3 regions of the Bacillus sp. UNC322MFChir4.1 genome follow, and region 1 is predicted to be linked to each of the others. Evidence: riboswitches for the same ligand, from Rfam matches in the RefSeq annotation. Region 1 holds a riboswitch; each other region holds the start of a gene.
What was found. Region 1 has a riboswitch for thiamine pyrophosphate ahead of tenA (thiaminase II). Riboswitches for the same ligand answer to the same signal wherever they lie in the genome.

Region 1 (3,162 bases):
AAAGGCCATCATACGTATTCACTGCAATAGGAAAGAACGTAATCAGTACTGTGACAACAACCTTGCTCCAAATCGAATAACCAAACCATAAAACAAATAATGGTGCTAAAGCTGTAACGGGAATCGTTTGTGAAGCAACTAAGAGCGGATAAAATGCCTTCTCAGCAAATGAGCTCATACTCATCAACATCGCTAACCCAACGCCTAATACGATAGAAATGACAATGCCGATCACTGTAACAGAAAGCGTTGCTGGTAAATGCACCGTAAGCAATATATCCCGCAAATCCCATATTTTTCGAACAATGGCACTTGGAGACGGCAAAATGTACATTTCATCAAGAATCCGTGCCCCTATTTCCCATCCAATCAGCAAAATAGCAGTTACAATAATAGCCGGAACATAATCTATAATTCGCTTCATACAAGCACCTGTCTTTGCAACATGCCAATAAGTTCATCTTTTAACGCCAGCATTTCCAGGCGATGCAAATCCTTTCGAGAGCGCTCTTGTCCAAGGGGTACAACTCGCTCAGTTAATGATGTAATTGGCTGCTCTGTTACGACAAAAATACGATTAGAAAGATACAGCGCTTCATCAACATCGTGTGTAATAAACAAAATCGTTTTTTGCCAATGTTTCCATTGTTCAAACAACCATTCTTGCAGAGATGCCTTCGTTAATGCATCAAGTGCACTAAACGGTTCATCTAATAGTAAGAGGTCGCCTCCCGTTAACAACGTCCGAATAAACGATACGCGTTGCCGCATTCCGCCTGATAAATCTTTTGGATACTTCTTTTCATATCCTTGCAGTCCAAACTGCGCCAGCAGCTCTAGTGCTTTCATTTGCGCTTCTTTTTTCTTCATTCCTTGGCATTCAAGAGGCAAAGCTGCATTTTCAATAATGGTTCGCCACGGGAGTAACATATCTTTTTGCGGCATATAGCCAACAGGAGTTGTTCCCATTACATCAATCGTGCCAGCATTTTCTTTCTCAAGTCCCGTAATAAGCCGAAACAATGTACTTTTCCCGCAGCCACTTGGCCCAATAATACTAATGAATTCCCCTTCTTGTACTGCAGCATTAAGACCCTCTATAATCGGTTTCTCATCATAATGGAAAGAAACGTTATGAAATTGTAGTATGTTCTTGCTCTTCAAACCCCCACATCTCCTTACGATATGCCATATCCCAAAATAAATATTCAAAACGGCTGGAATATAAGAAGATCTCTTCTAAACGATTTCGTTCTTCTTCTGTTTTCCCAATTACAATTTCATTACATAAATCAATTAACCATACACAAAGATTCCCGTATTCCTCAGAGCTATATCCTTGAATCCACTCACCAAAAAATTCATGATCGCGTGCTCCTGGAATCGCATTTAAACGCTTTCCAATCTCCCAATAACTCCACATACATGGAAGCAATGCTGCAATTAGCTCAGCCAGTGTACCGTTTTGAGAAACAGACATCATATAGTTTGTATATGCTAGATTCATAGCTGATGGCCTTGCGGATTCCATCTCTTCAACAGAAATTCCTAAGCGTTTTGCATATTGTTTATGAATCGTCATTTCCCCATTTAAAATTCCATCAATTTGTTCAGCAAATTTCGCCATCACTTTTGGATTTGTTGTTTTGACAACACCAATTGCATATAGCTTTGCGTAATCTAACAAATACAAATAATCTTGAACAATATAATATTGAAATCTATCTTTCTCTAACGTTCCATCTCCCATCCCTGTTACAAATGGATGATTGTGACTCTTCTCCCAAATAGGTTGCACCTTTTCAAATAGTCTTTCACAAAATGTCATCTCCGCTTCCCCTTCCTGTATGTATGTTTCCAAATAAAAAAGCCACTTCCATATAAGAAGTGGCCACAGCAAACAAAAGAAAAACTCATTTGTTGTTTCCACTTCCCTACGCTAGCATCACCTAGATCAGGTTATAAGGGTTAAGGTTTTTACCTCTCTCAGCTTTTAAGCACCCCTAGTGGTGTTCTATAAAATTGTTAAGAAAAAATCCCCGTTTCTATGCATAAAGAAACGGGGACGTTATTTATATCGTCCAAATTGCTTCCCTACGCTAGCATCATCTAGATCAGGTTCAAGGGTCAAAGACTATCGGTCTACTCTCAGCTAGCAACACTAGCTCCCCTAGCAGTATATTCATTTAACATAGTCAGTATACCATCACCATATCTCATCGGCAACTCTTTTCATTTTGAATTAAACAAAAGAAAATATGTAACTACTCAGTCCCTCTATGAAAAAAAGACAGAAAAGCATTTCTTCATGGCCTGGGAGGGATTGGCTATGTATAGGAGTAGTTAGGGCCTTTTTTATTTTCACTAGAATAATACCTCTTACCAAACTTCTAAATGAAATGTATGGATGAGTAGTTACGAAAATATTTCAAAAACATACTGTAAGTTCAGAAAAAAATGAATTTCTTCTATCTATTTCCAGAACGGCTATAAATCTGCTATCCTTTTATTATATATCCATTTAAATCTTTCGACATGTAAGTCGCCACTATGCAGAATATAGCATAGCTTGTGCGGTAGGAGCTCATCCAGATGCTCTCCTTAAGTCGATTTTTTAACTTGTATATAGAGAAAAAATATTTACTTGTCTTGAATCAACAAATATATTACAAACTCAACAGCTTTATATTATGATTTCATTCATAATAGCTTATTACATAAGGAGGTCTATGAATATATGAATTTAAAAGTCGCAGCAATAACAGCAACTACTGTAACAGTTGCCGCTATGCTTCCCTCTATAGCAGAATCTAATGTACATACCGCAGCAGCAGAGCAAACAGCAAAAACCAAAATTGGTTATGTAAAAACAGAAACATTACAAATGTACAATAGTCCTAATGGGGCAGATTCTGTTATTGACAGCATTACACGTGACACTCCCGTTACAATTCTTGAAACAACGAATGAATGGTATAAAATTTACGCTCACAATAAAACTGGCTATGTCAAAAAAGAAGCAATTTCTTTAACAAAACCACACGATGGTGGGAATCAGTATATCGTAAATACAGATGTATTAAACGTTCGCACTGAACCAAATACACAATCTAAAATTATTACTGTATTACCAAATGGGAAATTTGTTACTGTTCAAGAGGA
Region 2 (3,162 bases), on a different contig from region 1:
CCATCTGCCCCTGCTTCAACGACAGAAGCAGCATTTTCAATTGTAATCCCACCAATACCGACAATCGGAATTCCAATGCCACTTTCACGGAAAAAACGCAATCCTGCCGTTCCTTGTACCGCTTTTGCATCTTTTTTCGTGTTTGTTTGAAAAATCGGTCCTACTCCTAAATAATCGGCACCATTTTCAATCGCAAAACGAGCTTCTTCTATTGTATGAGCGGATACACCAATGATTTTATCGCCCATTTTTCCACGTACGATCTGAATGTTTTCATCATCTTGCCCAACATGAACACCATCTGCATCTAACGCTATTGCTAATTCCACATCATCATTTACGATGAATGGAACATGATACTTTTTACATAATGATTGTAGCTGCCCTGCAAATGTATACTGGTTTTCTTCCGTTAATGCTCCGTCACCTTTTTCACGATACTGAAAAAGGGTAACTCCGCCATCAAGAGCTTCTTTCATAACTTGTAATGGATCTTTGCTGCAATTATTACTTCCCATAATAAAATACACTTGTAGTAACTCAGACATACGTTGTTTATCAATCCGTGCCATTTCTCTCATCCTTCCTTATCAAACCTCTTCAACATTTCCATATCGTTCAACGTCTTCTGCAGTAACGTTTGCTAACTGATTTAGAAATTCAATTTGGAAACTTCCCGGTCCTTGCTTAGCTGTTTTACTTGCCGCAATTTCTGCCGCTACACCGTAAAATGCTACCGCCGCAACAGCTGCTTTTACGTAATCTTTTTCAACTGCCGTAAACGCTCCGATAACAGATGTTAATAAACACCCTGTTCCTGTTACTTTCGTTAAAATAGGATGACCATTACGAAGAATAAACGTTCTTTCCCCATCAGTTATAACATCTTCTTTTCCAGTAATAACGATAATGTTACGTAGCTGCCTTGCTGCTTGTTTCGCAACGGAAACAACATCACCATTTCCTCCCCCTGCATCAACCCCTTTAATCTCCCAACTCTCATCAATAACATTTGCAACCTCTGCTGCATTGCCACGGATGATTGCTAGCTTTACTTCACTTGGAATATACCTTGCCACTTCTGTTCGATACGAAGTTGCCCCAGCACCGACGGGATCAAATATAATTGGTACATTATGATTATTTGCTGACTTTCCAGCAATAAGCATCGCCTCTACTTCTTCTTGGCGAAGTGTCCCCATATTTAAAACGAGTGCTCCCGCAATACTTGCCATTTCAGCTACTTCTTCTTTTGCGTATGCCATCACAGGCGATGCACCTAATGCCAGTAATCCATTGGCAGTAAAATTTGTCACGACGACATTTGTAATATTATGAACGAGCGGATTTCTTTCTCGTACTGTCTCAACTACTTGGGCAATTTCTTTCATTTTCATATGTATCTCTCCTTTTTTATAATGGGAGATATAGCAAAAAAGACACTTTTGCGCATGCAAAGTGTCTTCATAATGTGCTCTTACACTCTCCCTACGCTGGCATTATCCAACAGGTTCAAATGGTCAACGACGGAGTAGCCGTACTCTCAGTTTGCATCCGCAAACTCCCATGTGTTTTCTTATTCATTTACTTCAGAGTCTACTCTGATTCTGTTGAAATAACAAGTTGAAAAAAGATGTAAAAACCCCTTTTTTAGATGGGCGAGAGCAACTGGCCGTGTATTTGAGCGGTCAGGACCTGTTCCTACCACGGCAACGTTTAAAACAAAGGGAGACAGCGAGTGCTGGGTATATTTTATTTTCCTTGCCGAAATTTTACATAAAGAAAAAACATAAAAGACCCCTTTTTTTAGGATGGCGAGAGTAACTGGCCATGTATTAGAGCGGTCACAGGCGGTGTTTAAGGCATTTCTGAAGCTAGTTAAAAATGGAACACTTATATTTCATAACAACGGATACGAATCTTCGGAATAACTGAATCCGAAAGGGATGTATGCTATAGTTAACTTACGGAAATTGAAAGGATGTTTGAAATATGGCAAAAAGTGTTGTAATTGCTGAAAAACCTTCTGTTGCACGTGATATTGCGCGTGTATTGAAGTGCGATAAAAAAGGAAATGGTTACATTGAAGGAAGTAAATATATTGTTACATGGGCTTTAGGGCATCTCGTTACATTAGCAGATCCTGAAAGTTATGATGTGAAGTATAAAAAGTGGAATCTTGAAGATCTTCCAATGCTTCCGGAACGTTTAAAATTAACGGTGATTAAGCAAACTGGCAAGCAATTTAATGCTGTGAAAAGTCAATTGACTAGAAATGATGTAAATGAAATCATCGTAGCTACAGACGCTGGTCGCGAAGGAGAATTAGTAGCTCGTTGGATTATTGATAAAGTGAGAATTAATAAACCGATTAAACGTCTATGGATTTCATCTGTTACCGATAAAGCGATTAAAGATGGTTTTGCAAACTTGAAACCTGGTAAAGCATACGACAATTTATATGCTTCAGCTGTTGCCCGTTCGGAAGCTGACTGGTATATCGGTCTTAACGCAACACGTGCATTAACTACAAGATTCAATGCACAATTAAATTGCGGTCGTGTTCAAACACCTACTGTAGCAATTATCGCAGGACGTGAAGATGAAATTAAAAACTTCAAAGCACAAACATACTATGGCATTGAAGCACAAACAACAGAGAGATTAAAGCTCACTTGGCAAGATGCGAAAGGCAATAGCCGCAGCTTTGATAAAGAAAAAATTGATGCGATTGTAAAAAAATTAGGAAACCAAAATGCGACTGTAGTTGAAATTGAGAAAAAAGCTAAGAAGTCATTTGCTCCTGGTCTTTACGACTTAACAGAATTACAACGTGATGCAAATAAAATCTTTGGTTATTCCGCAAAAGAAACGTTAAATATTATGCAGAAACTGTATGAACAGCACAAAGTATTAACATATCCGCGGACAGATTCACGTTATATCTCATCTGACATCGTTGGAACACTTCCAGAACGTCTGAAAGCTTGCGGAATAGGTGAGTATCGTTCTTTAGCTAATAAAGTTTTAACGAAACCAATCAAAGCTTCCAAATCTTTTGTTGATGATAGTAAAGTAAGTGATCACCATGCAATCATTCCAACAGAAAGCTATGTAAACTTCTCAGCTTTCACAGATAAAGAGCGCAAAATTTATGATTTA
Region 3 (3,162 bases), on a different contig from region 1:
TTTTGGCTTTCTTGTACAAGCTCTTTATTAATGTCCGGTACATTTTTAATTAAAATATCCGCTGCTTCTTTCGGTTCTTTAATTGCAAAGTTATAGCCATCTGTTGTTGCGTTCATAAACTTCTTCACAAAGTCTTTATCTTGTTTTACATGTTTTTCACTAGTAATAATAACAGGACTATAATAATCTAATGCTGGATTTAAATCTTTTAACATAATCGTGTTCAGCTCAATGCCTTTTCTCTTCGCTTCAATACCATCCCAGCCATAATAGATCCACTCAAAATCAGCATCACGGCCAATCGATTTAAAGAAATCTGTTTGTCCAAGCACAACTTTTTGCACTTTATTATAGTCTGCTTGATGCTTATCCATAACTGTTTTTAATGTCGCTTCTTCAGCCGGTGCTCCCCAACCGCCATATCGTTTTCCTTCAAATGCTTTTGGAGATGTGATGTTATCCTTTTTTAAAGATGCAAATGCAGATGTATTATGTTGAATAACCGCACCAATTGATACAACTGGAATATCTTCAACCCTTGCTGTTGTTACGTTCTCTTGATAACTTACACCAAAATCAGCTTTACCTGATGCTACCATTTGTTCAGCAGACGTATTTTCACCTGGCTGAATAATTTCTACATCTAACCCTTGTTTTTTATAATACTCTTTCGTCTTTGCTACATATAAACCAGTATGATTTGTATTTGGAAACCAATCCAATACTACTGTTACTTTTTTCTCTTTACTTTCTTCTTTCTTGCCTGCTGAGCAGCCTGCAAATGTAAATAATAACGAAGCTGCTAATAACACTTTTAACCCTTTTTTCATTTTCTCCCATCCTTTCTGTAAACCCACGGTGCTGTTAGTCTTGCCATAAATTCAACAATAAAATACAACAGTAGCGTCACGCAGACAATAACAGCAGCAATTCCAAACACACGAGCTGTTAAAAAGGATTTTGTTGCCCTTGTCAGCATAACACCTAGACCTTCACTTGCACCAAGCCATTCCCCAATAATGGCTCCCATTACGCTATATGTAACAGCAATTTTTAATCCCGAAAAAAAGTATGGCAATACTGCTGGAAATTTTACTTTTTGATAGACTTGCCACTTACTTGCCCTCATGGTTTGCAGCAGCTTTAGCATGGATTGATCTACCGTTTGAAAACCTTCTAAAATACTAAGTGTAACGGGAAAGAAGCATACGAGAATAACAACCATTACTTTTGGCAGCATTCCGTAGCCAAACCAAATAATAAATAAAGGTGCAAGTACAACAATCGGAACTGTTTGTGAAATTACTAATAGCGGATTGATTAACACACGGAATAACGGAATCACATCCATAATAATTGCAATGCTCGTTCCAAGTATAATGGCAAAAAATAACCCGATAAGTACTTCTTGCAAAGTCTGCACTGTATTGGGAAGTAGTAAATCTTTCATGTCGATAAGTTCATGTACAATTGCAGACGGCTTCGGCAAAATCCACGGTTCAATATGGAATATCGAAACTGCTCCTTCCCATATTGCGATGAGAAGGAACAGCCAAATTGTCGTAATTGCTATATTAGATTTCTTCTGTTTTTTCATATTCTTCACGATACTTCCATACTTTTTCATCAATCGTTACGCCTGTGCTTGGGCGATAATGGATTTTAATAGAAGTAACCACTTCTTCTGCCCCATCATCGATGCAAGCTTGCTGCGCACGTTTAATAATATCAAGAAGCTCGTTTAAATCCCCTTCCATTGTCGTTTCCATCGCGCCAACTTCATAGCGCACACCTGACTGCTGAACAACTTCAATCGCTTTATCTACAACCGCATATACATCTTTATGCTTCGCTTGTGGTACAACTGAAAATGAAACTGTAACTTGCTGTGACATACTAAATTCCTCCCCATATTAAATAAATTTCATACAAAAAGAAAAAGCTTTCCTGCCGCAAAGCAGGAAAGCTTTATATACAAGTTATCATAGAATAACAATTGCTACGATTCTTGATACAACTCCCTACGCTGGCATTATCCAGATCAGGTTAAGGGTCGATGTATTGTTACATCCTCTCAGCCACATAGGCTCCCCTGTTTCAATTCGTTTTCATTGTAGCATGGATTATTTTTATGAACAAACAAATTTATTTTTCCTAAGTGGCCCGTGAAATAATTTCTTGTTCATCAAGTAAGAACTTCAAGCTTGATAAAGAGATTGTTTGGAAATTCTCTTTCGACATACGTTTTCGATAATGCGTAGGTGTTTCTCCAGTCACTTTTTTAAATATGCGGCTAAAGACTACTAAACTGCGAAAACCCACCTGATAAGAAATGTTTTCTACCGATTCATTTGTCATTGAAAGTAAATACGCTGCGTGATTAATGCGCACCCTTAAAAGCCAGTCCTTCATGCTCATCCCGAAATGACTGTGAAAGACCCGCGAAAGATGGCTTCGATTGACCGCAAGATGATTTGCCACATCACTTACTGTAATTTCCTCTACATAGTGTTCTCCAATATATGTCATCGCTTCAATCGCGAGTCGTGAAAATTTTTGTTTTACAGATGGTGAGAATTCGCCGCCATCTGTAAGTAATAATCTTAAAAAACGATAGGTCAGCTCATTCAACTTTAATTCATCTTCTAATGTACCCTGGGAGTAATTCATACACTCCAAGATAATATCCGAATATTGTTGAATGTTAGTTGCGGTAACAGAGTAGTTATCTTCTTTAAAACTCGAATAATGAATAATTTCCTCTGCGACCTTCCCGCCAAATGACAGCCACGCGTATAACCATGGTTCTTCTCCATCCGAGCGATAAAAGGTCGACTCCCCTGGAGGAATGAGAAAAATATTTCCTTTCTGCAATGAATATTTTTCATCTTTTATATAGTACGTTCCTTTTCCATCCAACACGACATGAATAATGTAGCTGTTACGTACAGCTGGTCCAAAAGTATGAAAAGGCAGTGTTTTTGAAAAACCACAAAAATCAAAATAAAGTTCGCCTGAGAAGTGATGCTGTTCTTTTTTAATAAAGATTGCTTGTTCCATGAGCTTCTCCCCCTCTTCGTGATTACTATAACCTAAGCTGCCTTTTGAAGGAAGAAATGCAACAAAAGGTTAAATCAAGGTCACAAAACGATATAAAACGGA

Region 2: it holds a riboswitch for thiamine pyrophosphate, as region 1 does, so the genes downstream of both, thiM (hydroxyethylthiazole kinase) here and tenA (thiaminase II) in region 1, are expected to answer to the same signal.
Region 3: it holds a riboswitch for thiamine pyrophosphate, as region 1 does, so the genes downstream of both, BR72_RS23165 (MTH1187 family thiamine-binding protein) here and tenA (thiaminase II) in region 1, are expected to answer to the same signal.

The regions. Positions count from the first base shown of each region.
Region 1 covers NZ_JQKQ01000024.1:93,817-96,978, forward strand. Annotated here, with positions in the region: gene BR72_RS11195 (ABC transporter permease) at 1-424, opposite strand, end outside; gene BR72_RS11200 (ABC transporter ATP-binding protein) at 421-1,164, opposite strand; gene tenA (thiaminase II) at 1,133-1,828, opposite strand; TPP riboswitch at 1,915-2,015, opposite strand; TPP riboswitch at 2,075-2,182, opposite strand; gene BR72_RS11210 (SH3 domain-containing protein) at 2,738-3,162, shown strand, end outside.
Region 2 covers NZ_KN050813.1:22,879-26,040, forward strand. Annotated here, with positions in the region: gene thiE (thiamine phosphate synthase) at 1-572, opposite strand, end outside; gene thiM (hydroxyethylthiazole kinase) at 591-1,397, opposite strand; TPP riboswitch at 1,469-1,578, opposite strand; gene BR72_RS23210 (DNA topoisomerase III) at 1,993-3,162, shown strand, end outside.
Region 3 covers NZ_KN050813.1:12,402-15,563, forward strand. Annotated here, with positions in the region: gene BR72_RS23155 (ABC transporter substrate-binding protein) at 1-830, opposite strand, end outside; gene BR72_RS23160 (ABC transporter permease) at 827-1,627, opposite strand; gene BR72_RS23165 (MTH1187 family thiamine-binding protein) at 1,575-1,895, opposite strand; TPP riboswitch at 2,002-2,104, opposite strand; gene BR72_RS23170 (AraC family transcriptional regulator) at 2,155-3,060, opposite strand.